DNA from 4 places in the Brevibacillus parabrevis genome. Region 1 is predicted to be linked to each of the others. Evidence: riboswitches for the same ligand, from Rfam matches in the RefSeq annotation. Region 1 holds a riboswitch; each other region holds the start of a gene.

Region 1 (7,340 bases):
CCAAGGGCACTTATTTTGACAAATATCTCGCAACCGATTACCGTCCGCGTACGGAAAAAGGCAAGCAGCTGTTCGAGGGCGTGCACATTCCGACGCCAGAGGACTGGGCTTCTCTCAAGCAAAAAGTGCAGGAGAACGGGCTGTATCATGCCTATCGTCTGGCGATTGCTCCGACACAGAGCATTTCCTACATTCAGAATGCGACATCGAGCGTAATGCCGATCGTGGAGCATATCGAGACGAGAACGTATGCGAACTCGACCACGTACTACCCGATGCCGTACTTGACGCAAGAGAACTATTTTTACTACAAGTCTGCCTATGTGATCGACCAGTTCAAAGTCATCGATCTGATTGCCGAAATCCAGGAGCATGTGGATCAAGGGATTTCTACCGTGCTGCACGTCAACAGCAACATCTCGACAAGAGAGCTGGCTCGCTACTATATTTACGCGGCGAAAAAAGGCTTGAAGTCGCTCTACTACACGCGCACCAAGCATCTGACGGTAGAAGAGTGCATTAGCTGCGCCGTTTAACAACAGATGTAGGTCATTGGAACAAGTTGATAGAGAAGAGGAACGCCTTATGAAAGCAGTCAATTGGAACAGGCCGGACGACGATTTTACGATGACGTTTTGGAATCAGAACATCATGCAGTTCTGGACCGATGACGAGATTCCGCTGTCGGACGACAAAATGTCCTGGATGGAGCTGAGCGCTACCGAGCGGGACACGTATAAAAAAGTGCTCGGTGGCCTTACCTTGCTCGATACGGTGCAAGGCGGCGTCGGGATGCCGAAAATCATGGAGCATGTGGACGGATTGCAGCGAAAAGCCGTCCTGGCTTTCATGGGCATGATGGAGCAAATTCACGCCAAGTCTTACAGCAGCATTTTCACGACTTTGGCTGCCACCGAAGAAATCGACGAGATTTTTGCCTGGGTGGAGCGCAATCCGCATCTGCAAAAGAAAGCGGCGTTGATCTCGCAACGTTATCAAAGCATCGAGACAGCGAAAGACTTGTACATGGCGATGGTTGCCTCTGTTTTTCTGGAAAGCTATTTGTTTTACAGCGGCTTCTTCTACCCGCTCTTTTTGGCTGGACAGGGCAAGATGACGAGCAGTGGCGAGATCATCGACCTGATTGTGCGCGACGAAAGCATTCACGGACTGTACGTCGGCGTGCTTGCGCAAGAAGTGTATCAACGCCTCAGCGTCGTCGAGCAGACAGCTGTGAAAGAGGAGCTGTACGCGTTGTTACACGAGCTGCATGAGAACGAAGAGGCGTATACCGTGTCTCTATATACGGAAATTGGCTTGGCGGACGAAGTGCTGGCTTACGTGCGTTACAACGCGAACAAAGCGTTGATGAACCTGGGACTGGACCCGTTCTTCCCGGAGGAAGAAGTCAATCCGATCGTTTTGAACGGGATTCGGACGCATACGAAGCAGCATGATTTCTTCTCGAAAAAAGGAAATGGCTATGTCCGCACGCTCAACGTCGAGCCGCTGACAGATGATGATTTCCGCTTTGAGTAAAAAGTTAAACGTATGTTTAAAAAGACTGCCGCTCATTGGCAGTCTTTTTTCGATTCCGATCCGAAAATGCGCCAGTAGAATATACGTGAGGTTTGCTCGATAAATAATATTTTAATAGATGGGAAGGAAATGAATCGCCTATTTTCAATATCTTTTCATTTATATTTATGTTATAAATAAATGACGTAACGAGCTGTTTTACTTCTGGTTGTCCAGATAGAATCGTGATCAGCGCGGAAGTGGCAAGCGAGAAGCGATCTGGTCATCGATTACCGATTTGGTCGACTGATTTATCTGACAATTATTCCCGCTCGATCTGATCCCGGTTGTTGGGGCATGAGCGGGCGGAGTGATTGTGTGAATTTTTTCACTAATCAGAGGGTTGCTGAAAAGCACCTTTGCTTTGGAATTACAGGAGGGTTTGTGTCATGCATCAAAAAGGTTCTTCTTCGTTCATCCTCATCATCGGCTTTATGCTGTTCGCTCTGTTCTTCGGAGCGGGGAATCTGATTTTTCCACCAATGCTGGGGCAAATGGCTGGAACGAACGTATGGACGGCCAATGCGGGCTTCCTGGTGACGGGAGTCGGGCTGCCGCTGCTCGCAATTATCGCGTTGGTTTATTCGGGAATGGATGATTTGCGTTCGTTGGCGAGTCGTGTGCATCCGGTATTTGGTCTTGTGTTTACGATTTTGCTCTACTTGGCAATCGGGCCGTTTTTCGCTATTCCGCGATCCGGGAACGTCTCGTTTGAGATCGGAATCAAGCCATTTTTGTCCGAGCAAGCTGGTCCGGTTCCACTGATCGTCTTCACCGTCTTGTTCTTTACACTCGCTTGCCTGTTATCTCTCAATCCTGGAAAAATTATCAATGTAGTCGGAAAAGTCTTGACACCGATCAAGCTGACTTTTATCGGCGTGATTGTGTTGACGGCGATTTTGTTCCCGATTGGCGCGCTGCAAGCACCTGTGACGGATTATCAGTCCAAAGCGTTTTACAAAGGCTTTCAGGACGGCTATTTAACCTTGGACGCTTTGGGGGCATTTGTGTTTGGAATCATCATCGTGAATGCGATCAAGCAAAGAGGCATCACGGCGAAAAAGCAAATTTTGCTCACGTGCGCAAAAGCAACGATGATCGCGGGCGCACTCCTGGCGTTCTTCTACACGGTGCTTGCCTATATGGGCGCTTCCAGTGTGGAGAAGCTTGGTCATCTGGAAAACGGGGCGCAAATTTTGGCCAAGGTGTCCAATTACTACTTCGGCTCTTACGGCGCCGTTTTGCTCGGCCTCATGATTACGATCGCATGCCTGACCACCAGCGTCGGTCTCATTACAGCTTGCTCTTCGTTTTTCCATTCGCTGTTTCCGGCGATCTCGTATAAAAAGTTTGCCGTCATTCTGGCTGTGTTCAGTACACTCGTCGCCAATATCGGCTTGACGGCGCTGATCAAAGTGTCGGTTCCGATCTTGATGACCATGTACCCGATTGCGATTTCCCTCGTCTTTTTAACGTTTATGCACAAAGGATTTGGCGGACGACCAGAGGTGTATCAGGGAAGCTTGCTCGCTACTTTTCTGATCAGCCTGTTTGACGGACTGAACGCGGCAGGTGCCCAGCTTCCCGTCATCAACGACTTCTTTACTCGCTACTTGCCGATGTATACGATCGGGCTTGGCTGGATGCTGCCCGCTGTTGCAGGCGCTGTGATCGGCTACACTATTTACATGATTCGCAAACCTTCTCTGCGGGCACAGGAGCTGCGACTGACCAAGCAATAAACCGGAAAGCTGGCAGAGTAGAGGCAATCAGGCTGAACTTTGAAATAATTTTGGTGAGTGGAAATAGTTTAGCATGACAAAAACTGGTTTACGTGTTACTGTAAGGAGAAAGGTGCTCTTTTGCTAGATGCGAGAGCACATGCACTCATACCGACAATTTCATATGAGTGGGAACAGGTTCCTTGGCCGCGAAAATCGGCGCAAGGATGAAAAGGGAAGTCGGTGAGAATCCGACACGGTCCCGCCACTGTATGAGGGGAGTTTGCACAGCGATAAGCCACTGGTCGAGACGGACTGGGAAGGCGTTGTGCAGATCGTGATCCTCAAGTCAGGAGACCTGCCTGTTTCGACAACACTGCTTAACCTACGGGAGATAGGGAGGTGTTAGGATGCTGTGATCTCAGTGCTTATTTGGCATTTCTAACGTTCTTTTTGACCGTTGGAAGTGCCTTTTTTGATTGGCTTTACAAATACCTTCAATGGATGGGAGAGAAAGCTCATGAAAAGCAGCAACCTGGGATATCCGCGAATCGGCAAAGACCGGGAGTGGAAAAAAGCATTGGAGTCCTTTTGGGCAGGCAAATTGGAAGAGTCAGCGTTTCTTGCGCAAATGGAGCAAATCCGCCAGCAGCATCTGATCAAGCAAAAAGACAAAGGCATCGAGTGGATTCCCGTCAACGACTTTACTTACTACGATCACATGCTGGACATGGCTGTCATGTTCGGACTCGTTCCGAAGCGTTTTGCCTATGATGGCGGCCCGGTACCGCTCGATACGTACTTCGCCATGGCGCGCGGCAACAAAGAAGCTGTCGCAAGCGAAATGACCAAGTGGTTCAATACGAACTATCACTACATCGTTCCTGAGTTTGGCGAACGCCCGCCAGTGCTGGCAGAGAACAGGCCGCTGAAAGCGTACCTGGAGGCCAGGGATCAGCTGGGCATCGTCGGGAAGCCGGTGATTGTCGGGCCGTACACGTTTGTCAAGCTGGCGAAAGGATATGCGAAGGACGAGTTCGAACGCGTTGTCGATCAGATCGTGCCGCTTTACGTGGACGTGCTTCGTGAACTCGAACTGCATGGCGTGGAATGGGTGCAAATCGATGAGCCGGCTTTCGTCCAAGATATTTCCGAGCAGGACAGAGCGCTTATTCGCCGGGTGTACGAACAGTTCAGTCAGGCGCTGCCACACCTCAAGCTGATGGTTCAGACGTATTTCGAAGCGGTGGATTGGTACGAGGAGCTGATCGCGCTGCCAGTGGAAGGCTTGGGCCTGGACTTTGTCCACGGAGGAAAAGCGAATTTGGCCAACCTGACGGCACATGGCTTCCCGCAGGAAAAAGTGCTCGGCGCAGGAATCGTCGATGGCCGCAACATTTGGCGCTCGGCCCTGGAGGAAAAGTGGGAGCTGGTCAAGACGATCAGCAATGTGGTCGACCCGGACCGAATTTGGCTACAGCCATCGAGCAGCCTGTTGCATGTTCCCGTCACTGTTGAAGCAGAAACCGATTTGCCTGGGGAAGTTCAAGCGGCATTAGCCTTTGCGGACGAAAAATTGGGAGAAGTGCAGCTTTTAGTCCAAGGATTCCGATTTGGAAAGTATGTTATATCGAAGGAAATTGCCCAGAACGAAAAGGACTTGCTCCGCCTGGCCGAGTCTCCGGCGAGAAACCGGGAGAAAGTACAGCAGGCTCGAAAAGCGCTGGAGACGACAGAAGCCAAACGCGACGTGCCGTTCCACGAGCGCCGCGATATCCAGCAAGCCGCCTGGAAGCTGCCGCTTTTGCCTACAACGACGATCGGCAGTTTCCCGCAGACGGCAGAGGTTCGTCAGGCCAGACAGCAGTACAAAAAAGGGAACTGGACAGTCGAGCAGTACGATGCCTTCATCGCGGAGCAAATCAAGCAGTGGATTGCGATTCAGGAAGAGATCGGGCTGGACGTGCTTGTCCACGGCGAGTTTGAACGGACAGACATGGTCGAATATTTCGGGGAAAAGCTCGACGGCTTCGTCTTCACGAAAAATGGCTGGGTTCAGTCGTACGGTTCCCGTTGCGTCAAGCCACCTGTCATCTACGGCGATGTGCAGTTCGTCGCTCCCATGACCGTCAAAGAGAGCGTATACGCCAAGTCGTTGACGGAAAAACCAGTAAAAGGCATGCTGACAGGCCCGGCGACCATTTTGAACTGGTCATTTGTCCGCGATGACGTGTCCCGCCAAGAGGTGTGCGAACAGATCGCCCTGGCGCTGCAAGCAGAAGTGGAGGCGCTGGAAGCGGCGGGAATCCGCATGATTCAGGTGGATGAGCCTGCGCTGCGGGAAGGCTTGCCGCTCAAGCAGGCAGACAGGGCGGCGTATCTGGACTGGGCCGTCAAATCGTTCCGCGTGGCTACCTCGACAGTTGCCGCGAGCACGCAAATTCACACGCATATGTGCTATTGCGAATTTCACGACTTCATCGACGTCATCAGCGAGCTGGATGCCGACGTCATCTCGATCGAGACGTCCCGCAGCCACGGCGAGCTTGTCTCCGTCTTCGAGACTTGCACGTACGATAAAGGAATCGGCCTGGGCGTATACGACATCCACAGCCCGCGCGTTCCAGCTGTCGCGGAGATCGAAGAGATGGTGTCGCGCGGCGTGCAAGTATTGCCGCCAGCCCAATTCTGGATCAACCCGGATTGCGGTCTGAAGACGCGCGGAAGAGCAGAGACAGTGGAAGCTTTGAAAAACATGGTGGCGGCGACGCATGCTGTGCGTGACCGTTTGACACAAAAAGCATAATCGTATGATGGCAACGAGAGGAGCAGCACAGATGGCAACAGAAGCATGCCCGACCGGACAATCCCGAACCTATTTGACTGATCTCGTGTTCCCGCCGGATACGAACCATCACAATACGATTTTTGGCGGAAAAGTCATGGCGTACGTCGACAAAATCGCCTGCATAGCGGCGATGCGTCATTGCCGGAAGCCCGTCGTCACTGCTTCCAGCGATTCCTTTGATTTTCTCGCGCCGATCAAAACGGGCGAAGCGATCAATCTGGAAGCATACGTCACCTGGACACACAACACGTCGATGGAAGTGTTCGTCAAGGTCGAGTCGGAAAATTTGCTGACGGGCGAAAAGAAAATGACAGCGAGGGCGTACTTGACGATGATCGCGCTCGACGACCAAGGAAAGCCAACGTTAGTGCCGGCTGTCATTCCCGAGACGGAAGAAGAGCGCATCCAGCATGAAAAGGCAAAGCACCGCTACGCATTGAGAAAACAGCGCAAAGCGGAACAATAGAATTTTGCAGCAAAACCCTCACTGTGGTGGGGGTTTTTTGCTGGCACCGATTTATTTACTCACCTTCTTGTCTCTACTATAATAGGCGTAGGAAAAAAGTAGTAAATAATGGAGTGGAGGTTGGGCACAAACTTGCAAAACCAGAACGAAGCAGTTGCAGAGATTCACAAGAAAATCAGGACACTTTGGATCACCAGCGCCTTTTTCGGATTGATGTCACTGTTCGGCATCATGACGGGCAATTTTCTTCTGCTCCTGTTGGGGTTGGTGTTTGTTGTACCTGGCATTTGGGCGATTGGAAAATTTAAAAGAATGCTGCAAAACCAGCTTGCCGACTATCAGCCCGGAAAAGGGTTCTCGTTTTTTCGCAAGACAGGAGAACAAAAAATCAAAGTGATCACGTACACCCAAATTGGCATGGCTGGCTTGATTTTGTTCAGCCTGATCACAAAGCTTTCTGTCGGGCCTACGCTGTTTATCGGCCTTTCCGCGCTTGTTTACTTGCAGTTCGTAATGAAGCGCCGGATCAAGGTACATACGAAAATTGACGATGCCACCTTGTTTGAGCTGGAGGAAATCGGGATTATTACGCCAAAAGATATCGTGAAGGCGCTGTACAAAGATTTCGAGAGCTGGCGACATGTGCAGCCCAACAACAAAATCTTTTTGGTCAAACAGGACGCGCTCGTCTGCATCGTCATGCAGGAGCGGCACGAAGCCGTGCGGA
Region 2 (7,340 bases), 2.5 Mb from region 1:
CCTCTGGCGCATTGTCAAAAGCTACTTGCCTGTTGCTACGGAAGAAATCGGCTTCCACTTTTTCATTTTGGTCAATCGGAACGAGATAAATGCCGGATGAATCTGGCTTCAAGCTCTGATGGTGACTCTTATGGCTGGGAAAGGGGCATGGAATTATACAGAATTAGCTTTCGGTAGAAATGGTATTGATGAAGAATCAGATGCTTTTCGACATGCGTTATGGAATATGTGGATAGTATGGGCAGTGAATGATAGTTGGGCAGAAAAGTGGACGAATGCGCACGAAGATGGTGCTTCCTATCAAAACAAAAAATCTCTAACATATAAAATGGATATGCACAATAATGCAGAAGGACGATACAAAGCAGCACAAGAGGGGATAGACAGTGATAGCAGTCGTTCAGACATTAAAATTGCGATTGATGAGTTATACAAAAGCGGAAAGCTTAAAAAAATTAATAAACCGAACCCTAAAAAAGAGAGTACCTGGACACTAGATAAATTTACAGGTAAAGAAGAGGATTATGCAGATCAAGATCTTCCCCCTATTTAGTAAGAAAAAAGAGAACCAGGAATAATCATTCCTGATTCTCCTTTTTGAAAGAAGGTGATATTTATGAAGAATAAATTAATGGTGCCTTTGGCTGCAACAGCAATAGTTGTGGTGCTAGTATTTGGATTTTTATATGTGTGGACTGGAACCGATTACTATAAATTTTCTGATGGAGCATCTTCAGAACAGATAGAAGCTCTAAAGAGTAATAAAATAGATTATATGATCAAAGAAGATGGGTCTTTATGGATAAGAAAAAGTGACGAATTGAAAGTAGCACAATGCTGTACATAGCTTTTAAAGTTTTTCCCCTGAATTGCGGAGGCCATAAAGAAAGGCCGTCGAGAAAGTCGACAGCCTGAGAAACTCGCGACAGGAGGTTTTCTTTTTCTGGACATTGTGGCGCGAATCAGCTTAAAACCGCACGCAGAGCCGAGGCGAATTTGGCTACGCCACGCGTGATTTCTGCTTCTTTCGGGCGGGCAAAGGTGAAGCGAATATAACCGGAGTCAGATCCGTACACACTTCCGGGGGCGACAACCACGCCGCGCCGCAGAGCTTCTTCAAACAGCTGGTTGTCGTTGATCTCGGGCACAATTTTGCACCACAAATGCAGTCCGCCCTGCGGAAGCGTGAACGTCACCAGATCGGGCAGTTCCTTTTGCAAGGCTTCCACCAGCAAATCGCGGCGATAGAGCAGGCGCATCCGCAGTTGCTCCAGGTGGGGCAGGAAGAAGTCGGAGTGCAAAAATTGGGCGGCAATTTTTTGCGGAACGACGCTCAGGCCGAAGTCCATCTGCTGTCGCGCGTCTGCCAGTCGTTCCACGACGGAGTGGGGGGCCACCATCCAGCCGACGCGCAAGCCGGAGGCCGCGATTTTGGAAAAGGAACCGATGTACAGGACGGAGCCGAGCTGGTCGTGCGATTTGAGCGGGGCAGGCGGATCGCCATCGTAGGACGTGAGACTGAATGGATCGTCCTCCACGATCGGAAGCCCCAGCTCGCTGGCCACGTTCAGCAGTTGGGTACGGCGGGCCGGATTGAGGCAAATGCCTGTCGGGTTTTGAAAAGTCGGATTGAGAAAAATCATTTTGATCCGGTGTTTTTTATACAAGGAGCGAATATCTTCGGGATCGATGCCCTCCGGACTGACCGGGAGCCGGAACAGGCGCAGGCCGGCCGACTGAAACATCGGCAAAGAGTAGCAATACGATGGATCTTCTATGGCGACGGCATCCCCGGGAGCGAGCAAACATTGTGTGATCAAATAAAGCGACTGCTGGGAACCCGATGTGATGAGAATGGACGAGTCTGTCGTGTTGATCTGCCGATACCGCGACAAATAGGAAACGAGTTCTTCGCGCAGTGGCGTGAAGCCTTGGGGATTGTCGTAGCCTAAATATTCCGTAAAGGGGTTTTCTTTCATCAAGGTGCTGATTTCCTGACCCGGAGACAATTGCGCGGATAGCTCCCCGCTGGCAAAGTCGATCATGCCGTCTTTTTGCAGGGCCTCGCGAATGCGGCGCAAGTAAAACAAATTCGGGAGAAACTGCCCGCCCTCCACGTACCGATGCCAGTTTGGGGTGTGTTTGGGGGTCGCTTCCCATTTGTTTTTGCAGACGCGCGTGCCGCTGCCTGTCCTGCTTTCGATGATGCCGAGTGCACGCAGCTCTTCGTAAGCCAAAATGACGGTGCTTCGATTGACCCCCAACTGCTCTGCCAGCTTTCTTTCAGAGGGGAGCAAGCTTCCAGGAGGATATTCTCCATAAGAAATCCTGCGCTCGATCTCATCGGCGATTTGGTGATAGAGTGTTTGCGTGCTGGACCGATCAGGTTTCCACATGATAATCACAACCTTGGACATATTCGTTAACAATGATATTGACAAGAAACAAACTTATCATACCACGTGAATGGAAGCAGCTTCGGCCGAAAGAATACCAATCTATTGAACATGGATGGGTGAATGGCTGAGCAATTGGATGGTTTGCTTTTGAGAAAAATGTGGTATTCGGTGATCAATCACCGAGCAGTTTATTTCCGCTGACGGCTATATTATTGTTGCCCCGATGTGGAATTACGGCGTGCCGCCGATGTTGAAGGTGTATATTGATGCGGTGTGCATCGCCAGAAAAGCATTTCGCATGACGGAAAACGGCGCGGATGGCGTCATTTCCGTCTAGAAACAACTATAATGGAAAAAGGGCCGCCCCGAACATCCATTCTTGTTCGGGGCGGCAATAGTGGCAGTAGCGATGTCGTTACTCGACGTAGCGAATGAGGTGTTCGCGCGGCTGTCTTGTTTTCGGGCGCGGCTCGCTTTTGCGGTAGCCAAAGGCAACCATGCAGGCTACGCCAAAGCGTTCCTTGTCCAGCAGTCCTTCAGCTTGCAGGAGTTCCTCTGCCTGTTTTTTGTCGAAGCCTTCGATCGGGCAGGAATCGATGCCGATCATGGCGGCTGAGGTCATCATGTTGCCAAGGGCGATGTACGTTTGTCTGGCTGCCCATTCGAACATGACGCGCTCGTCTGCAAACAGCTCAAAATCTTGCTTCAAAAATTTGTCGTACATGGCGCTTTTCGCGGTGATGACGTTTTCCGGCAAAAGCTGCACGTTTTTCATCTGGTTCACTACGTAGTCGGAATCAGCCGCCATCTCTTGCTTGGTACGCGCCAGGATGATGACAAAATGACTCGCTGTAGCCAGTTGCTTTTGCGCCCCCCAGGAAACGACAGACAGCTTGTCGCGCAGAGCGCGGTTTTGCACGACGAGAAAGTTCCAAGGCTCAAAACCGAATGAGCTGGGAGAAAGGCGAGCCGTTTCCATAATGAAAGCGAAGTCTTCTTGTGCAATCGTTTTGTCTGCGGCAAATTCTTTAGTGGCGTGTCTAGTTTCGTATGCTTGCAAAATCTGTTCTTTTTGGATCATGTTATCCTCCAGATAAGGTAAGTTATTTTGGGGAAGTCATCGGGTAGAACGGACAAAGGACAGGACGGTTTCGATCAGCTCTGCCTCCTGCTCCCACAGTACCAGGTGTCCCGAAGCGATCTCGTGGTAGCGCGCGTCAGGCAGGAGAGCGGCCATTTCCCTTGTCTGCTCCACAGGCACCATGCGATCGTAAGTCAAGCCGATGGCCAGTGCTGGGGCAGTGACTTTGCCAAGCAAAGGCCGCAGGTTGATGCGAGTGTCAAGTTCAGCCTGTTTGCCAGTACCTTCGGCAAGTGTCGCAGCCAAATTGGCGGTAAACTCATGCAACTGCTCCAGTGTTTGAAACGAGCTGTAAAACGCCGGGCTGAAGCCAGTGTGGATGGCGAATTGGGCGAACAGCTCCCGATCCTGGCGGAACAGCTTTTGCCACAGATCGAACTGATAGGCGACAGCGAGATCGCTTTCTACCCAGCCCGCGATCGCTGTCACCGATTGGACTCGCTCCGGGTATTTGGCGGCGATGGCAGCTGCAACGACAGCGCCGAGCGAGTAGCCTACGACATGAAAGTGCGTAAAGCCTTCCTGCATAACTGCCTGCACATTTTGCTCGACCAGATCGTCCAGCTCCAGCCGCTCGCGGTCGTCTTGCGTTTTGCCCGAGCCGCTGTAATTGGGGGTGATGACGGTAAAGTCAGGTGCCAGCGCCTTGCCGAGATTGCCCCACGTGCCTTCGTAACTGCCTCCTGTACCGTGGATCAACAGCACGGCAGGTCCGCTTCCTTCTACTGCATATGCGACGTTTATGGGACCAACCTGAACGAATTTTTCCATGAGGGCCTCCTTGAAATCGTGTTTTACAAAAGTGATCTTACCGAATACACTGTAAAAAAGTAAGTACGCACTTTTTCGTTGAATACTTACCAAAAGGGAAGTGAGAACCATGGGGAACCAACAGGTGATTTATCAAATAAACGGCAAACAGTTTCAGTGTCCGATCGAGCTGTCTGTTTCCATTCTTGCAGGAAGATGGAAAACGACGATTATTTGCCAACTGATGAACGGGAAAAAGCGGTACGGTGAGCTGAAGAAAAACATCATGGGCGTGAATCACAAAATGCTCGCGGAACAGCTGCGGGAGCTGGAAGAGGCGGGGATTGTGCTGCGGCATGTGTACCCGGTCGTTCCGCCAAAGGTGGAGTACGAGCTGACAGAGCGGGGAGAAGCACTGCGTCCCGTGATTGAATACTTGATCAAATGGGGAGAGCAGTTTGGCACGCCTGTGGCGGATGAAGTGGAGCCGACTGCCTAAAACTGCTGAAAGCACCGGGCCATAATCGCATACGACAACCATACGACCACCTGAGAACGGCGGATTTTTTTCGGGCGAAGGCAAAAGAGGGAAGGAAGCGGCCGATTTGTTTTTACGGTCCCCCCTCCCTATGAAAATAATGGTATAATCAGCCAAGAATAGCATGCAGCTAGGTGCCTTTGCGAGAGCAAGGGGTAACAGGGAATCGGGTGAAAATCCCGAGCGGTCCCGCCACTGTAATTGGTGAGTTCTCTTTCCAACATGTCACTCGGTATGGAGCATAACCATCGGGGAAGACGAAAGAGCGCGATGAGCCAAAAGCCAGGAGACCTACCTAGTTTGTCACACCCGTAATCCTTCGCGGAAAAGGTGAGGTGTAGGAAGAAGCTGCGACAGCTTGTGTCTATTTATTCATGATGTCGACTGATTACTTCTACACGTTTGCCTCGTCCGGCGGGACGGGGCTTTTCTATTGATCACAAAAAGATAGGGAGTGGAAACGATGCTGCAAAAGAACCGGAAAAGCTGGATCGGCAAAGTATGGCTGTTTGGCCTGCTCACGATTTTTTTGGTCGTGACTGGCTGCTCTGCTGCTTCACCGTCATCGTCAACGCCTGCGGAACAGAAAACTGAACAGGCGGTGCCGCAGGAAAAGCAGGAGCTTGCTTTTCAAGATTCCGCAGGGACTGCGATCACGGTAAAGCTGCCAGTAGAGCGGGTGGTCGTGCTCAATCGCAACACGGCAGAAGCGATCAAGCTGCTGGGAGCCGAGCAGTACGTGCTGGCTACAGGCGACACGACGGTCAAAAATAACCCGTACCTCGGATTTGACAGCAAGCCGGATGTGGGGGAAACGAAGCAGATCAATCTGGAGCAAATCATCAGCTTGAAGCCGCAAATCGTCTTCGCCTATACGAATCGCCCCGACAAGACGCTGGAGGAAAAGCTGGAGCCAGCCGGAATCAAAGTCGTGCGAATGAACAACTATTTGCCGGAACAGATGGATGAGGAGCTGAAGCTGCTCGGCAAAATTTTTGATAAATCGGACAAGGCAGACGAATTTCTCGCCTGGAAGCATTCGATTGAAAAGCTGTTAGCGGACCGGGTGGCGGGCATCAAGGAGGAAGACAAAAAACAGGTGCTTGCCTTGTCAGCCGGATTTCTCAATACGAACGGGGGCTACCGGATTTTCCCCAGCCAGTCGTTAGACGGGAAGCCAGGAGTAGGGGAAGGCTACGCGACGATTCTGGCTGGCGGGAAAGACGCTGCCGACTTGCAATGGAATCCGGCGGAGGCGTCGACTACGATCATGGTCGACGAGGAATATGTGCTCAAGCGCAACCCGGAGGTCATTACCCTGCACGGCACCTGGCTGGGTGGCTACAATGTGAAGGATACGAAGCCGTTTGAAGAAGCGCTGCGCCATATTATGAGCACGACATCTGTTTCGCGGCTCAAGGCGGGGCAAAGCAAAGACATTTACTTTTTCTACACCAACTTTGTCGGATCGGACAAGCGGTATATCGGCAATCTCCAACTAGCCAAATATTTGTACCCGGATAAATTCCAGGATATCGATCCCGAGCAGTATGCCAAAGAGTATTTTGAAAAATGGTTAGGCGTGCCATACCAAGGCATTTGGCACTATTCGTTCAAAGATGTTCAATGACAGCCAAGGACAACCGCTGAGCAAGCCAGTGCAGCGACCGATCCAGGCCATCTATCACGGGAGCGTGAAAAGCAAGCTGCTCATTTTGACAAGCCTTTTCCTCCTGCTGGTGCTGCTGACGCTTTACGCAGTCAGTCAAGGGGCTGTAGAAGTTGCGTTGCCTGAGCTTTTGGCTATTTTGTCCGGACGCGCTTCCGATGAGATGACCGCCTACATCGTATACGAGATTCGGCTGCCGCGCATGGTCATGTCGATCATTACAGGAGTTTCGCTGGCATGTGCCGGTGCGATTATGCAGGCGATTTTGCGCAATCCGCTGGCAGACCCTTTTACGCTCGGCGTATCGAGCGGAGCGGCTTTTGGAGCAGCATTGGCGATCGTGGCCGGGACGAGTGTGTTTGGCATCAACCTCGTTTCGAGTGGACAGTGGATGATCGCTCTTAATGCCTTTGTGTTTGGCTGTCTCGCTGTGGGCGCGGTCTACGGCATCGCCAAGCTCAAAAACAGCTCGACGACCGTACTGCTTTTGGCGGGGGTGGCCATTGGGCAACTGTTTTCGGCGGGCGTTTCCGGTTTGAAGTTTTTTTCCAACAACGAAGCGTTGAAAGACTTGGTTGTCTGGCTCATGGGAGGATTTTGGGGAGCGAAATGGCAAGTGCTGCACATTTTGCTGCCGCTCGTGATCATCTCGCTTGTCCTTTTGCTGAAATACGCCTGGGACCTGAACTCGCTATGCGCTGGCGAAGATGTAGCGCGAACGCTCGGCGTCAATGTCAAACAAGTCCGCTGGGTGTGCCTTTTGCTCGTTACCTTGATGGCCTCCGTCACGATTGCCTTCACAGGGATTATCGGGTTCATCGGGCTGGTGGCACCGCATATCAG
Region 3 (7,340 bases), 760 kb from region 1:
GCTTGCTCCTGGGGGGAGCGGTGCTGACCGAAACGATTTTTGGCTGGCCCGGCGTCGGCCGCTACATTTTCACAGCCATCGGAAACCGGGATTATCCGGTGATCCAGTCCGGCATCTTGGTGATCGCTACGATTTTCGTACTGATCAATCTCTTGGTCGACCTTCTGTATGCTTACATTGACCCGCGCATTAAATACCGCTAGAGGAGGGACAAAGGAGATATGGCAGAAACTCACGTACAGACTGTGACCTGGAAAGTAAAAGATGAAGAAGTAGTCTCTCCTTGGCGGGAAGCGTGGAGGGCGTTGCGCAAGAACAAGCTGGCGATGGTCGGATTGGCGATTATCCTGTTTTTCGTGGCGGTCGCTGTGTTTGCTCCGATGATCGCGCCGTATCCTTACGATGAAGGCGAGCTGGTCATGAAAAACAAGCCGCCATCGGGGGAGCACTGGTTTGGAACGGATTACAACGGGCGGGACGTGTTCAGCCGCGTCGTGTACGGGGCGCGCATTTCCTTGTGGGTAGGCACCTTTTCCGTCATCGGCTCGGTCGTCGCCGGAACGATTCTCGGCTTGCTCGCCGGATTTTACGGCAAATGGATTGACACGCTGATCTCCCGCATTTTTGATATTATGCTGGCGTTCCCAAGCATCCTGTTGGCGATTGCGATTGTCGCGATTTTGGGGCCGTCTTTGCAAAACGCGCTGTTGGCGATTGCCATTATCAACATTCCGACTTTTGGACGTCTGGTTCGCTCGCGGGTTCTCAGCTTGAAGGAAGAAGAGTTCGTCATGGCGGCGCGCGCGATCGGGATGAAAGATTCCCGGATCATTATGCAGCACATTTTGCCGAACAGCCTGGCTCCGATCATCGTGACAGGGACGATGGGGATTGCTACTGCGATCATTGAAGCGGCGGCACTCGGCTTCCTTGGACTCGGTGCGCAGCCACCGGAGCCTGAGTGGGGGAAAATGCTTTCCGATTCCCGTCAATACATTCAAAAAGCGCCGTGGACGGTTATTTTTCCCGGACTGTCGATCATGTTGACCGTACTTGGCTTCAACCTGATTGGCGACGGCTTGCGGGATGCGCTTGATCCACGGATGAAAAATTAGTTGTAGTGCGAAGGGCAGTAGGGACACAAGCGTCCAGGCTGCCCCTTTTTTCGCGTCTGCTGGCTTATTTTCTTTGGGCATATGCTGGAGGATTCATGAGAGAATTTTCCGCTTCTCTCTTCTTTTTTAGGCAGGAAAATGGTATTCTCAGGGGTAGAATATTGTCGAAAGAGAAGGTGACGCAGTTGTTCCAGGAGCGTATTTCGAAGCTGCACGATTTTTTGGCAAACCATGAGTTAGACGCGGTATTGATCACTTCTCCCAAGCATGTTTACTATTTGACCGGGTTTTTTACTGATCCGCACGAGCGTTTTATGGGGCTGATCATTCCGGCCCAAGGCGAGCCTTCGCTGATTGTGCCTGCCCTTGATCGGGAAGCGGCGGTGGCAGCATCGTTTGTTCAGACGATTCTTACACATACGGATACGGACAATCCGTACGAGATTCTCAAGCAGGCGTTGCCAGCGGGCTTGTCCAAGCTGGGCATCGAGAAAAGCCACATGACGGTAGAACGCTTCGAAGCCATGGGACAAGCCGTCGGTGCGCAGAGCTACACCGATGTGGAAGAACCGCTTCGTGAAATGCGCCTGATCAAATCGGCAGATGAAGTTGCCCGTTTGAAAAATGCGGTTCAACTGATCGAAGATACGCTTGGCGAGACGTTGAAAAAATTCAAAGTCGGTCAGACCGAAATGGAGATTGTCGCGGAACTGGAATTTCAGATGAAGCGTCTGGGAGCAGATGGCCCATCCTTTTCCACGATGGTACTGGCAGGCGAAAAATCGGCATTGCCGCATGGAACGCCAGGTTCGCGCCAGGTGCAGGAAGGCGATTTGCTGCTGTTTGACATTGGCGTAGCAGCTGATGGTTACGTTTCGGATATTACCCGCACGTTTGCCGTCGGGGAAGTCAGCGAACAACTGCGCGAAATTTACGAGACAGTGCTTGCGGCGAATGAGGCGGCGATTGCAGAGGTTCGTCCAGGCGTGACTTTTGCCCATCTCGACAAGACCGCTCGCGACTTGATTGCCGCGCGAGGCTATGGCGAATACTTCATGCACCGACTGGGACACGGTTTGGGCATGGATGTGCACGAATATCCGTCCGTACATGGTCAAAATCAGGAAACGCTTCGCCCGGGCATGGTGTTCACCATCGAGCCAGGCGTTTACGTACCGGGAGTAGGCGGCGTGCGCATTGAAGACGATGTGCTCGTAACCGAATCAGGCGTGGAAGTATTGAGCAAGTTCCCGAAACAACTGACTGTGATTGGCTAACGATCACGAAACACACAATTTCATATGAATCTGATGGTGCTGGCTGGAATTGTTTGGTTCCGCCAGCTTAATAGGGAAGTCCGGTGAAAATCCGGCGCGGTCCCGCCACTGTAAACGAGGAGTGCCTAGTACGCAGCAACCACTGTTTTTCGCGAGACGAAAAATGGGAAGGGAACTAGGCATGTTGATTCGTGAGCCAGGAGACCTGCCATGAGATCATTTGCAATCGACCCACGAGGATGGGACAGATGTAGAAGCAATCTTTAGAAAAGGCGCTCCACAAACGCTGGCTCTATAGATATGTCTGCGTATGTCGAGCACCTCCCGATTGGAAAACTGGGAGGTGCTTTTTTCTATGGGTATCATCGTGGCAGCAACACGTGGAGAGGGGGAGATGCCATTTCCTGTATTGCCAAACGGAGCGGCTTTCCGTATAGTGTAGATGTAATTCGTAACAATTACGATTTGCATAGCAATTGTTTTCATCGTACAGAGAACATGAAAAGAAGAGAGGGTAACAAAACAAATGAATAAAACACCTAAGAAAAAGAAGGCCTTGCAAGGATTTTGGTTCGCGTCTGTGACTGCAATCATGCTGCTCATGTCTGCGTGTGGTTCCGCAACACCGGCAGCTCCTGAACAAGCTGCTACCAAGCCAGGCTCGGAGCAAGCTGCCCAGCCTGCCGCTGGCGAAAACAAGCCAGTGACAATCGTCAACAACGGCATCGAAATGACTTATCCGGAAGCACCAAAACGCGCTGTCACCATGAACCAGCACGTGACGGAAATTATGCTCGCTCTCGGTCTGGCTGACAAAATGGCCGGGACTGCGTATTTGGACGATCAAATTTTGCCTGAGTTGAAAGCTGACTACGACAGAGTGCCTGTGCTGTCCGACAAGTACCCGACGAAAGAAGTGCTGATGGCTGCCAACCCTGACTTTGTGTATGCAGGCTGGAAAAGCGCCTTTGGCGATAAAGGTGTAGGCTCGATGGAGGAGTTGGAGAAAGCAGGGGTCAAATCGTACCTGCAAGAGTCTTCCAACAAGCCGGGCCCGACTATTGACGACGTATTCGCTGACATTGCAAACATCGGCCGCATTTTCCGCGTGGAAGACAAGGCGAACGAACTGATTGGCAAAATGAAAGCGGAAATGGAACAAACGACAAGCAAAATCGGTACCGTGGACAAGCCGCTCAGCGTGTTTGTGTACGATAGCGGAGAAGATCAGCCGTTCACAGCTGCAAACAACTACATGACTGCCCTGATCAAGGCGGCGGGCGGCAAAAACGTGTTTGACGACATTCAAAAAGGCTGGGCAACCGTGAGCTGGGAAGAAGTCGTGAACCGCAAGCCTGACGTTATCGTTGTCGTGGATTACGGCGACAAAACGATTGATCAGAAGAAAGAGTTTTTGCTCGCCAAAAAGGAACTGGCTGACTTGCCAGCGATTCAAAACAAACGTTTGATTGTATTGCCACTGTCCGCAGCCTCCGAAGGGGTACGCGCACCGATCGCGCTGAAAATCCTCGGCGAAGGACTGTACCCGGATAAATTCAAATAAAGAACGGCTGCTTAATTAAGGAGGGAACGGCCCTGCATAAGATCAAGATGCCCTTCATCATCGTTGCCCTGCTGATCGGGTTGCTCGTCTCGATTACGTTTGCGGTAACACTCGGCTCGGTGGAAATCAAACCAGCGACAGTGTGGAAAATTGCCTTATCGAATCTTCCGCTGACCAACCAGTGGATCGAAGTGGATTGGTCAAAAGGAGAGCAGACAATTATCTGGGATATTCGGTTTCCCCGTGTCCTGTTGGGGGCAGTTGTCGGGGCTGGTCTATCTGTTGTGGGGGTTGCGATTCAGTCTCTCGTTCGCAACTCCCTGGCAGATCCGTACATATTAGGCGTTTCCTCGGGAGCATCGGCTGGAGCGACTTTGGTGATTTTGTTCGGAGCATTCAGCATGTACGGACAATTCGCCCTGTCGTTTGGCGCTTTCACAGGGGCGCTTGTCTCGATCCTGCTTATTTTTACTTTGTCGCGAATCGGCGGGCAAAACTCGACCGTGCGCTTGCTCATGGCGGGGATTGCCATTTCTGCGATTTTGTCGGCGATTACGAGTCTGATCATTTTCTCTGCGCCAAACGAACACGGCATCCGCTCGGTGTTGTTCTGGATGAGCGGCAGTCTCGCGGGCGGCAAGTGGGAGTATTTGACCATCCCGACATTGATCGTGGTCATTTGTCTGATCGTGCTGCTGGCGCAGTATCGTTCGTTGAATGCGATGCTGATGGGCGAGGAGTCTGCCGGGACGCTTGGGGTCAACACGGTGCAATTTCGCAAGCTGCTGTTGGTCATTACGGCCCTGCTCACGGGAGTGATCGTCTCGATCAGCGGAGCGATCGGATTTGTCGGTTTGATGATGCCGCATATCGTGCGGGTTATCGTCGGTTCCGATCACCGACGCGTCTTGCCCGTCAGCGCCTTGCTGGGAGCGATTTTTCTGATCTGGGCGGACGTGATTGCCCGGCTTGCTTTTGCCCCGGAGGAACTTCCCATCGGGATCATCACGGCGTTGTGCGGAGGCCCGTTCTTTATTTGGCTGATGCTGCGCAGTTCTTATTCTTTCGGAGGTAGCGGACGATGAATCTGAATGTGGAGAACATTACAGTCGGGCTGGAAAACAAAACGATTTTGCACAACGTCAGTCTGACGGTCCGCTCCGGTGAGTTCGTCGGGCTGATCGGGCCGAATGGCAGCGGGAAGTCGACTTTGCTCAAAAGCATTTATCGCGTGTTGAAGCCGTACAGCGGATTGATTTCGCTCGACGATGACAACGTGTACCAGCTGTCTGCCCGGCAAAATGCACAGCGCATGGCGGTGGTTCGTCAGGAAAGCTCGGTCGAATTTGACTTTACGGTCATGGAGATCGTCATGATGGGCCGCTCACCGCATAAGCGGCTGTTTCAAACGGATACGACAGCCGACAGCCGCATTTGCGAGGAGTCGCTGGAACGAGTGGGGATGCAGGCTTACGCCGAGCGCAGCTTTTTTTCCTTGTCCGGCGGGGAAAAGCAGCGCGTCTTGATTGCCAGGGCGCTGGTGCAGCAAGCGGAGTTTCTCGTTCTCGACGAGCCGACCAACCATCTGGATGTCCGGTATCAGCTGCAAGTCATGGATTTGGTCAAAACACTCGGAATTACCGTGTTTTCATCGCTGCACGATCTCAACATCGCCGCGATGTACTGTGATCGGCTGTACGTCATCCGCGACGGTGAGCTGGTCGCTTCCGGCACCCCTGATGAGGTTTTGGAACCCGGCTTGATTCGGGATGTGTTCGGGGTAGAAACGGAAGTAATCACTCATCCGCGCACAGGGAAAAAACACGTCTATTTCTTTTCCGAAGCATTGCGCAACGAGCAATCCCGACAGGAGGTCAAAGCGTTATGAGTGTTTACAGCTGCCAAGTATGCAAATTTCGATATGATGAATGGTTAGGCGATACGAAAAATGGCGTCCCACCGGGGGTGCCTTTTTCACATTTGGCAGGTTCCGTCTGTACGACGTGCGGCATGCAGGGAGAAGGGCGGCATCTGCCTCTGCCTGAAGCCAAATACATCGGGCTGGAAGCCACTTACTACGATCAGTTCGCGGGCAAGGCGGGGATCGCCTTTTATCGCAACTGGCTCATGCAGGAAGCGCAGCTCGCTCCCGTGTCTGTGCTGGAGCTTGGGGTAGGCACGGGGCGGATCGCGATTGAGCTGGCGCGGTGTGGGCTGTCCGTCTGCGGCGTGGACAACAGTCCGGACATGCTGGAGATGGCGACGAAAAAGAAACGGCGCATGCTGAAAGACCAGGAGGATTTGCTCGTGCTCGTGGAGCAAGATGTACGCGAATTGCAGCTCGATTCCACCTTCACGCACATACTGCTTCCGGAAGGCATCTTTCAGCAGGCGACCTGTAGAGCGGAGCAGCGACAGTTCCTCGCGGTGATCGGACAGCATTTGACCGCGAACGGGACGGTTGCGATTGACTTGCTGCTTCCGCCCGTCAACAGCAAGTGGTCCGTCATGCAGCGCAAATTCGTTTTCCCTGACCGGATGGTTTACCAAAAGGTGGAGGGAGAAACGCTTTTGGCCGAGCAAAAATTTCGTTACACGCTGACGTACGAGACGTTTTTGGAGCAGATGGAACAGCCGCGCTACAGAGTGGAGCGGGAGCTGGCGCTGTTGTTGCCGGGAGAGCTGCATCTGCTTTTGGAAGCGGCGGGATACGAGATCGTGCAAAGCATGGAAAATGTCGTCTGCCACCACAGCGAGCTGCCAGAACAAACCGAAGAATACGAGGCGGATCGCTGGCAGCACGGGGGCTATCCGTTTGCGGAGCCGCCGGGTGCACCGGGAGCCGCGACGCGCTGGACGATCATTGCCAAAAAAATTTCTGCCCTTTCGCTGTAACAAAATCCGGACGGTTGCATCTAACCAGTAAAGGATTTGCGGGAAGGAGGTCGCGCCCTTGGATAAATTGCAGCCGACTGTCGAAGCTGCCTTTGAACAAATCATGCAAGACTACGGGACGCGGATTCTTCGCCTTGTCACTTTTCTGGTCAAGGATCACAGTTTGGCAGAGGACATTACCCAAGACGTGTTTGTGAAGGCGTACCAGCATCTTCCGCGTTTTCGCGGGGAGAGCAGCGTTCATACATGGCTATACCGGATCGCCGTCAATGAATGCAAAGGCTATTTGCGGTCGTGGTCATTCCGCCATATCCTCCCTCGCTCCTGGATCAGAAAAGATGGCGAGCTGTCCACCGAAAGCCTCGTGCTGCATCAGGAGCAGCGGAATCAGCTCGTGGCTGAGGTGTTGCAGCTTGCGCCCTTGTATCGTCAGGTGATCGTCCTGCATTACTACGCAGATTTGTCGATCAAAGAGGTAGCTGACGTCCT
Region 4 (7,340 bases), 3.0 Mb from region 1:
ACCCTTCCTCGCACAATACATCTGCGACGGCTTGCTTGATCGCTTCTTTACCCGGACCGTTCGTACGGATGGCCTTTTGCGTACGGAGCAGTGCCGATTCCATGACGTACAAGTCCTTCACGATGTCAGCCAAGAGGCGCAAATACTCTTGCTCCTGGTCAACCTGTAGCGCGGAATGCCCAATCGTGTACAAAGACTGCTGACACAAACGTCTGGCAAACGCGACAAACCGCTCGTTTCGCCCGGCTTCACCGCCAGCGATCACCGGAGAGAGTGGAAGTGATTCGGGGCTGCCTGCATATTTTTTCATTAAAATTTTGCCAATCGTCAATCGGTTGATTTCGTTGGTTCCCTCAAAAATTCGGCTGATTCTGGCATCGCGATACAGACGTTCTACCTCGTATTCCTGCATGTAGCCATACCCGCCATGTATTTGCACAGCCTCGTCCACGGCTTGATCCTGCACTTCGGAGCCGTACACTTTATTGATCGCGCACTCCATGGCAAAATCGGCAAGCTTTTTGAGCATGTCTTCGCTGTCGCTTACGGCTTGCAAAGCGTCATCCAGCGCCCCGGCTGTCCGGTAGGCTGCGCTTTCGGCTCCGTAGATGGACACCGCCATATTGGCGATTTTCTCCTGGATCATCGTGAAGTCGACGAGCGATTTTTGAAATTGCTTGCGGACTTTTCCGTACGTGACCGCCAGTTGTAGCGCTTGTTTGGCCGAGCCGATGTTGGAAAACGCCAGCTTTAGCCGCGCCATGTTCAAAATGTTCAGCGCGACCCGATGGCCTTGCCCCGGTTTGCCGAGGACATTTGCCTGCGGAACATGCACATCCTCCAACAGCAACGTAGCCGTGGACGAGCCTTTGATCCCCATTTTTTTCTCTTCCGGCCCGACAGACACTCCCGGATACGTCCGTTCCACGATAAACGCCGTCATGCCTTCGCTCGTATTGGCAAAAACAACGTACACATTCGCCAACTGCGCGTTTGTAATCCACTGTTTTTCCCCGTTCAAAATCCAGCCAGTTCCATCCTCGTTCAACACCGCGCTCGTTCTCGCTTGCAGCGCGTCAGATCCGGCATTGGACTCTGTCAATGCGTACGCGCCGATCCATTCTCCCGCAGCGAGCTTGGGCAAGTAGCTTTGCTTCTGCTCCTCCGTGCCAAAATAGACGTACGGCAAAGTTCCCACACCTGCATGAATGTTGAAGGACACGCTGAACGACCCGGCAAACCCCATCTTTTCCGCGACCAGTCCCGCGACTTTTTTGTTCAGGGAAAGCCCGCCGTATTGCTCGGGCACCTCGATCCCGAGCAGGCCAAGCTCGCCCGCCTTGCCAAACAACTTACTCCCTGCGGCATAATCGTGTTGCTCGATCGCCGTCATTTTCGGGGCCACATCTTGTTTGACAAACAACTCGGTCGTTTTGGCGATAAGCTGATCTTCCTCGGTAAAATCTTCGGGCGTAAACCCATCCTGATACCAGCGCAGCTCGGCTGTTTCCATCCTGCCCCCTCCTTTCACCTGCAAACAAACGAGAAAAACGGCGATGATCCGATTCACAGCAAGCAGTCATTTTGCTCAAGAATGCGTATCATCGCCTCTTATGGTGTGCCGTCAACGATGTGCCTGGCGCTATTGTTCGTCTGTGAGAACCGTCTTGGCTATCCGGTTGTCCAGCTCCTCATATCGGTAGTACGAGATCGCCTCGTACAGCTCGCTGCGGGTCTGCATGTCGGACAGCGCTGCTTTTTGCGTCCCGTGCGTCTTGATCATTGAGAAAATGCGTTCATACGCTTTCGCGGCTGCCCGAAGTGACGTCACGGGATAGATGACCATTTGGTAGCCCATCTCGGCAAACTGCTGCGCCGAATAGTACGGCGTTTTTCCAAATTCGGTCATGTTGGCGAGCAAAGGCACCTTGATTTTTTCCGCGAACAAACGGAACTCCGCCTCCGATTCCAGCGCTTCGGGAAAAACGGCATCCGCTCCCGCTTCCACATACGCGACGGCTCGCGCAATCGCTGCCTCCAGTCCCTCCACAGAACGCGCATCTGTCCGTGCCACAATCAGTAAAGTAGGGGCAACTTCTTTCATGACGCTGATTTTTTGCACCATTTCTTCGGTTGTGACCAACTGCTTCCCGTTCAAGTGACCGCACTTTTTCGGAAGCTGCTGATCCTCGATCTGCACCGCCGCGACGTGAGCTTCGACCATTTCCCGCGCGGTGCGGGCCGCGTTCAGCACGCCGCCAAATCCCGTATCGATATCGACCAGCACAGGCAAGTTGGTGGCTCGTACGAGGTCTTTCGCGCGTTCAGCCGTTTCGGATGAAGTGACGATGCCCAAATCCGGCAAGCCCCTGCTCGCGGTATAGGCAGCCCCTGACAAGTACAGAGCCGAAAAGCCCGCCTGTTTGGCGACGATGGCAGCCATTGCGTCGTGCGCTCCGGGTATTTGCAAAATGTCAGGCGCCGACATGAGCGAGCGCAGCTGCTCGGCCAGCTCTTTTTGCGTCATAGGTTGATCCACGATCCACGCCAAGCCAAACGCCTCCTTATCCGATCAAAAACAGATTCATAAACTCGTTCACGCGCATCTGCCCCAATTGCTCGTGGTCAAAGCAGACTTGCTCGATTTTGCGCTGCTGCCCGGCAGGGAAATGGGTACGCAATGTATCCGAAAACTTTTCCTTGATCTTCGGAATCGCTTCCTGACGGCGGAAACGGTGTCCGAGCGGATATTCGCACTCGACGTTCTCCGTCTTCGTTCCATCCTTGAAGTGAATCTGTACCGCATTTGCGATTGAGCGCTTGTTCGGATCGAGGTAATCGTACGTGTACTGCTTGTTCTCGATCACCTTCATTTTCGCGCGCAGACTGTCTATTCTCGGGTCGCTGGCGGTTTCGTCTTCGTAATGCTCCGCTGTAATCGTTCCTTTCAGCAGAGCAATGGCGGTAATGTATTGCAGGCAGTGGTCACGGTCAGCCGGATTGTGCAACGGGCCGACCTTGTCGATAATCCGGATAGCCGATTCATGAGTCGTAATCGTGATGGAATCGATCTCTTCCAGTCGGTCGATGACTTGCGGGTGCAGCGTTACGGCGCACTCTGCTGCGGTTTGGGCGTGGAACTCTGCCGGATACGATACTTTGAACAGCACGTGCTCCATCACGTAGGAGTCGAGCGGTCGAGCGAGCTTCAGTTCTTTTTTGTTGAACAAAACGTCCTGGAATCCCCAGCCTGGCGCAGACAGTGCGGACGGGTAACCCATTTCTCCTTTTAGCGCCATCAATGCCAGATGCACGCCCCGGCTGGTCGCGTCTCCCGCAGCCCATGACTTGCGCGATCCCGTATTCGGTGCGTGACGATAAGTGCGCAGGCTGGAATTGTCGATCCATGCGTTGGACAAGGCGTTAATGATCTCTTCCCGGCCCCCGCCCAGCAGCTTCGTCACGACCGCCGTCGTAGCGATTTTGACGAACAGCACGTGATCAAGCCCCACGCGGTTCAAGCTGTTTTCCAGCGCGAGCACTCCCTGGATCTCGTGCGCCTTCACCATCATTTCCAAAACATCGCGCACGACGAGCGGTTCTTTTCCTTCTGCCAGGCGCACGCGGCTCACATAGTCGGCTACAGCCAAAATGCCTCCCAGGTTGTCGGACGGATGTCCCCACTCGGCTGCCAGCCACGTATCGTTGTAGTCGAGCCAGCGAATCATGCATCCGATGTTGAACGCTCCGCGCACAGGATCAAGCACATACGCTGTGCCGGGAACACGGCTGCCGTTCGGAACGACTGTGCCCGGGACGATAGGCCCCAAAAGCTTCGTGCACTCGGGATAGGACAAGGCCAAAATGCCGCATCCGAGCGTGTCCAACAGTACGTAGCGCGCGGTCTGGAACGCCTCCTCGCTCGTAATCTCCTTCGTCAGCACATAGTCTGCGATCTCCTCCAGCAACTGGTCTGTTTTCGTGCGATCATTCATTTTCAACAAGCGACTCATTCCTTTCTGCTTGGATTGGATTTAGGCGTGGCGTTGGCCGATGTAGTTGACCCGTGGACGGAAAAGGCGGTTGTGGCTATGCTGCTCGATGACGTGTGCGCACAGCCCCACTGTTCTTGCGCTGAAAAAGATCGGTGTGTACAGCGGAATCGGAATCCCCAGCATCCAGTAAACCGGAGCGGCGTAGTAGTCCAGATTCGGGTAAATGCCCTTCTCGCGCTCCATGATTTTTTCGCCTGCCTCGCACATCTGGTACAGCAAGTCGTCGCCTTTTGCATCACACAATTGCTTCAGGGCGTCCTTCATCATCAGTGCGCGCGGGTCGATCTTTTTCATGTACACGCGGTGCCCGAAGCCCATGATCCGCGCCTTGTTGGCCAGCTTGGACTCCAGCAAAGCTTCAAACTCCTTGACCGAGCCTGCCTCAAGCAGCATGTGCATCACCGCTTCGTTCGCGCCGCCGTGCAAGTTCCCTTTCAAGGAAGCGACCGCCCCGGTCAACGCCCCGTACAAATCCGACATCGTCGAGGCAATGACGCGTGCCGTAAACGTCGAATTAGGCATCTCATGCTCGCTGTACAAAACAAGCGAACGGTCGAAGATGGCTTCTTCAAAGTCGGACGGGATTTTGCCCGTGATCATGTACAGGAAATTCGCACTGTACGACAGCTCCGGCAGCGGCGCGATCAGCGCTTCCTTTTGAATCACGCGGTAGCTGTTGGCGACGATGTTCGGCACTTTGCCCAGCAGCTTGTAAGCCCGCTCCTTGTTGGCTTGCGCCGTGCAGTTGTCCAGTTGGCTGTCGTATCCGGCAAGCGCAGAAAGCCCGGTGCGCAAGCCGTCCATCGGATGCATTTTTTCCGGCAGCAGCTTGAGCATGTCGAATACTTGGTTCGGTATGTCGTACTCGGCTTTCAGCTTTTCTTCCACTTCGCGCTTTTGCTGTTCGTTCGGCAACGATTCTTCCAGCAAAAGATGGACGATATCCAAGTAACGATGCGCTTTGGACAGCTCGATCAAATCGTATCCTTTGATGACGATTTCCCCTTGCTTCGTATCCAAAAAGGAAATGCTCGTTTCCGCAGCGACTACACCTTCCAGACCTGGAAAAAACTTTTCTTCAGCTCCCATTCTCTTCATCCTCCGCCCCGATTAAGTTGACCTTTAGACGTTGATAAGCCTTGTCGAGATTGTGCAAAAGCTTTTCTTGATCTGCCTGATTTTCTGCTCGCCTGATGACCTCTGCTTTTAATTTCGCGTAATGCGCTTTGATCGCGCTCGGGTTCTCTATCGTCAAGTTGTTCATAATGCACGCCTGAAAATCGTTGGTGAAATACTCCACCGTTCCAAACAAAAAATCACTCATCCGTCACGTACCCTCCTGAAAATCCGCACAAAAAAACAACTTCCGCAGAAGTTGTTAAGAGGCGAATGAATACCGAAACAAGCATGCTGATTGTGAAAATCAAAAACACGCCTATCCATCTCGCACTTAACACCCCCTATCCTCGTAGGTATTGATGTTGCGCTCAAACAGGCAGGTCTCCTGGCTTATGATCATCGCTTTTCGAACCTTCCCATTTTCGGCTGGCGAAAACAGTGGTATCTTCGAATCGCTCCCAATTACAGTTGCGGGACAGCGTCGGATTCGAACCGAACTTCCCTTTTAAGCAGATAAAAATGTTGAATTTATCTGCACCTGTTTGTACACGTATGAAGTTTGCTCTCAATATATCAGTTATTTTGAAAATTAACAATTCTTTTCTTTGCTAAATATTGGATATTGCAGCCATAGAAAAAGCCAGCCCATCTACTGACAGGCTGGCATCATGGCCGAGCGGATTACCCGATGATCTTCGTTTTCTTCGCGTTTTCCATCGATTTTTGAATCAGCCCGCTCAGCGGTCGTTTCAAAGCCAACGCAATGAACAGACTGATGCCGATGAAGCCGCACAGCATGAGAATATCCCGAATCGCCGTCTCCCAGAGGATGCCCCCGACCCCTTCACGCAACAAACTGATCGCGTAGGTGAACGGCATAAACGGATTGAGTGCCTGGAAAAAAGGCGCCGTCATACTGATCGGGAACGTGCCCCCGGAGCTGGAAAACTGGAAGACCATGAAAATGATCGCGATACCCTTGCCGACATTGCCGAATACCGACAACAGCGTATACGTGATCGTCACGAACACCATACTGACGAGCATCGCGAAAAGGACAAACGGAACTTTGTCCGCCACATACGCTTCCAAAATGTAAAAGTCACCGAGCGTAATACACAGTGCCTGGAACAGCCCGATTGTCACGAATGTGCCCAGACGGCCAAGGTACAGCTGGTACGGCTTGTAGCGTCCGTCCGGGTTCTCCGGGTCTGGTTTGAGCAAAGAAATCAGCAAGGTCGCTCCTACCCATAGCGACAATACTCCGTAAAAAGGCGACATCGCCGAACCGTAGTTCGGAATCGGATATTTGCGGTTTTCCTTGATCTGCACCGGACTTGCCAAAAACTCGCTCTCTCGCTTGATATCCCCGCGCAGCAGCTTGGCGAGATCGGCAAAGTGATTGTTCGCCTCGACCTCTCTCAGCTTGTCCGCCGCTTGCGCAATCGCACTCTCCAGCTTGGGCAGATCATCGCGCACCAGCTCGGCTACCCGGTGGACGCCGTTCTCCACCTCAGGCAGCTTGTTGCGGACAAAGTCAGCCAGCTTGGTCAGCTCCGCCTCGGCTTGCGGCAAATCGTTTTGGATGAAGCCAGCCGCCTGGTCGAGCTTTTGCTTGATTTCTGGCAAATGCTGCTTGAGGAACGGCGCTGCCGTGTGGATCGCTTTGGCAAACGCTTCGGACTTGCTTTGCAACGTTTGCGCCAGTTCATTGACCCGCGCCTGAATCTGCGGCAGCTCCTGCTCGATTCGTTTCAGCTCGGCCAGCCCCAGCTCCAGTCCGGCTTTTGTCTCTTTCAAAATCGCCTCGATATCCGGCAGCCTGTCTTTTGCTTTTTGCAGCAGTTCGGCGGAATCGCCCACGACTGTTTTCAGCTTTTCAATGCCCTCGGCGATTTTCGGAACGATTTCGCTATCGTAGCGCGCCAGGATGTCTCCCAGCTCCGCACTCGTGTTTTTCGCCAACTGATTCAGACTCTCGATCAAGTCTCTTGCGGGCTTTTTCCCGTCTGCCAACGCTTTCGCTATCGTATCGAGAATCTCGATTTGCCGATGCATTTTCTCTTCCAGCTTATGGAGCCGCTCGGAAAAAGGCGTCAGCGGCTGCCCCGGAATGTAGCGGTTCAGCTTGTCGACCAGCGCAGAGGTGTGCTCTGCGATACGCGC

The links. Region 1 has a riboswitch for cobalamin ahead of metE (5-methyltetrahydropteroyltriglutamate--homocysteine S-methyltransferase). Riboswitches for the same ligand answer to the same signal wherever they lie in the genome.
Region 2: another riboswitch for cobalamin. It lies ahead of IRJ17_RS07965 (ABC transporter substrate-binding protein); the one in region 1 lies ahead of metE (5-methyltetrahydropteroyltriglutamate--homocysteine S-methyltransferase).
Region 3: another riboswitch for cobalamin. It lies ahead of IRJ17_RS22560 (ABC transporter substrate-binding protein); the one in region 1 lies ahead of metE (5-methyltetrahydropteroyltriglutamate--homocysteine S-methyltransferase).
Region 4: another riboswitch for cobalamin. It lies ahead of IRJ17_RS05225 (hypothetical protein); the one in region 1 lies ahead of metE (5-methyltetrahydropteroyltriglutamate--homocysteine S-methyltransferase).

The regions. Positions count from the first base shown of each region.
Region 1 covers NZ_CP064090.1:4,146,031-4,153,370, reverse strand. Annotated here, with positions in the region: gene nrdE (class 1b ribonucleoside-diphosphate reductase subunit alpha) at 1-536, shown strand, start outside; gene nrdF (class 1b ribonucleoside-diphosphate reductase subunit beta) at 586-1,539, shown strand; gene brnQ (branched-chain amino acid transport system II carrier protein) at 1,968-3,320, shown strand; cobalamin riboswitch at 3,479-3,679, shown strand; gene metE (5-methyltetrahydropteroyltriglutamate--homocysteine S-methyltransferase) at 3,820-6,105, shown strand; gene IRJ17_RS18760 (acyl-CoA thioesterase) at 6,137-6,613, shown strand; gene IRJ17_RS18755 (hypothetical protein) at 6,746-7,340, shown strand, end outside.
Region 2 covers NZ_CP064090.1:1,662,903-1,670,242, forward strand. Annotated here, with positions in the region: gene IRJ17_RS07930 (DUF6973 domain-containing protein) at 131-553, shown strand; gene IRJ17_RS07935 (hypothetical protein) at 617-847, shown strand; gene pdxR (MocR-like pyridoxine biosynthesis transcription factor PdxR) at 963-2,396, opposite strand; gene IRJ17_RS07945 (NAD(P)H-dependent oxidoreductase) at 2,638-2,736, shown strand; gene IRJ17_RS07950 (NAD(P)H-dependent oxidoreductase) at 2,815-3,477, opposite strand; gene IRJ17_RS07955 (alpha/beta fold hydrolase) at 3,517-4,311, opposite strand; gene IRJ17_RS07960 (winged helix-turn-helix transcriptional regulator) at 4,421-4,789, shown strand; cobalamin riboswitch at 4,944-5,141, shown strand; gene IRJ17_RS07965 (ABC transporter substrate-binding protein) at 5,292-6,458, shown strand; gene IRJ17_RS07970 (FecCD family ABC transporter permease) at 6,487-7,340, shown strand, end outside.
Region 3 covers NZ_CP064090.1:4,904,692-4,912,031, reverse strand. Annotated here, with positions in the region: gene IRJ17_RS22575 (ABC transporter permease) at 1-203, shown strand, start outside; gene IRJ17_RS22570 (ABC transporter permease) at 222-1,115, shown strand; gene IRJ17_RS22565 (M24 family metallopeptidase) at 1,301-2,392, shown strand; cobalamin riboswitch at 2,410-2,619, shown strand; gene IRJ17_RS22560 (ABC transporter substrate-binding protein) at 2,919-3,956, shown strand; gene IRJ17_RS22555 (FecCD family ABC transporter permease) at 4,004-5,041, shown strand; gene IRJ17_RS22550 (heme ABC transporter ATP-binding protein) at 5,038-5,844, shown strand; gene IRJ17_RS22545 (methyltransferase domain-containing protein) at 5,841-6,851, shown strand; gene IRJ17_RS22540 (sigma-70 family RNA polymerase sigma factor) at 6,910-7,340, shown strand, end outside.
Region 4 covers NZ_CP064090.1:1,054,101-1,061,440, reverse strand. Annotated here, with positions in the region: gene IRJ17_RS05245 (acyl-CoA dehydrogenase family protein) at 1-1,513, opposite strand, end outside; gene prpB (methylisocitrate lyase) at 1,643-2,527, opposite strand; gene IRJ17_RS05235 (bifunctional 2-methylcitrate dehydratase/aconitate hydratase) at 2,565-3,995, opposite strand; gene mmgD (citrate synthase) at 4,035-5,144, opposite strand; gene IRJ17_RS05225 (hypothetical protein) at 5,134-5,379, opposite strand; cobalamin riboswitch at 5,533-5,731, opposite strand; gene IRJ17_RS05220 (YhgE/Pip domain-containing protein) at 5,856-7,340, opposite strand, start outside.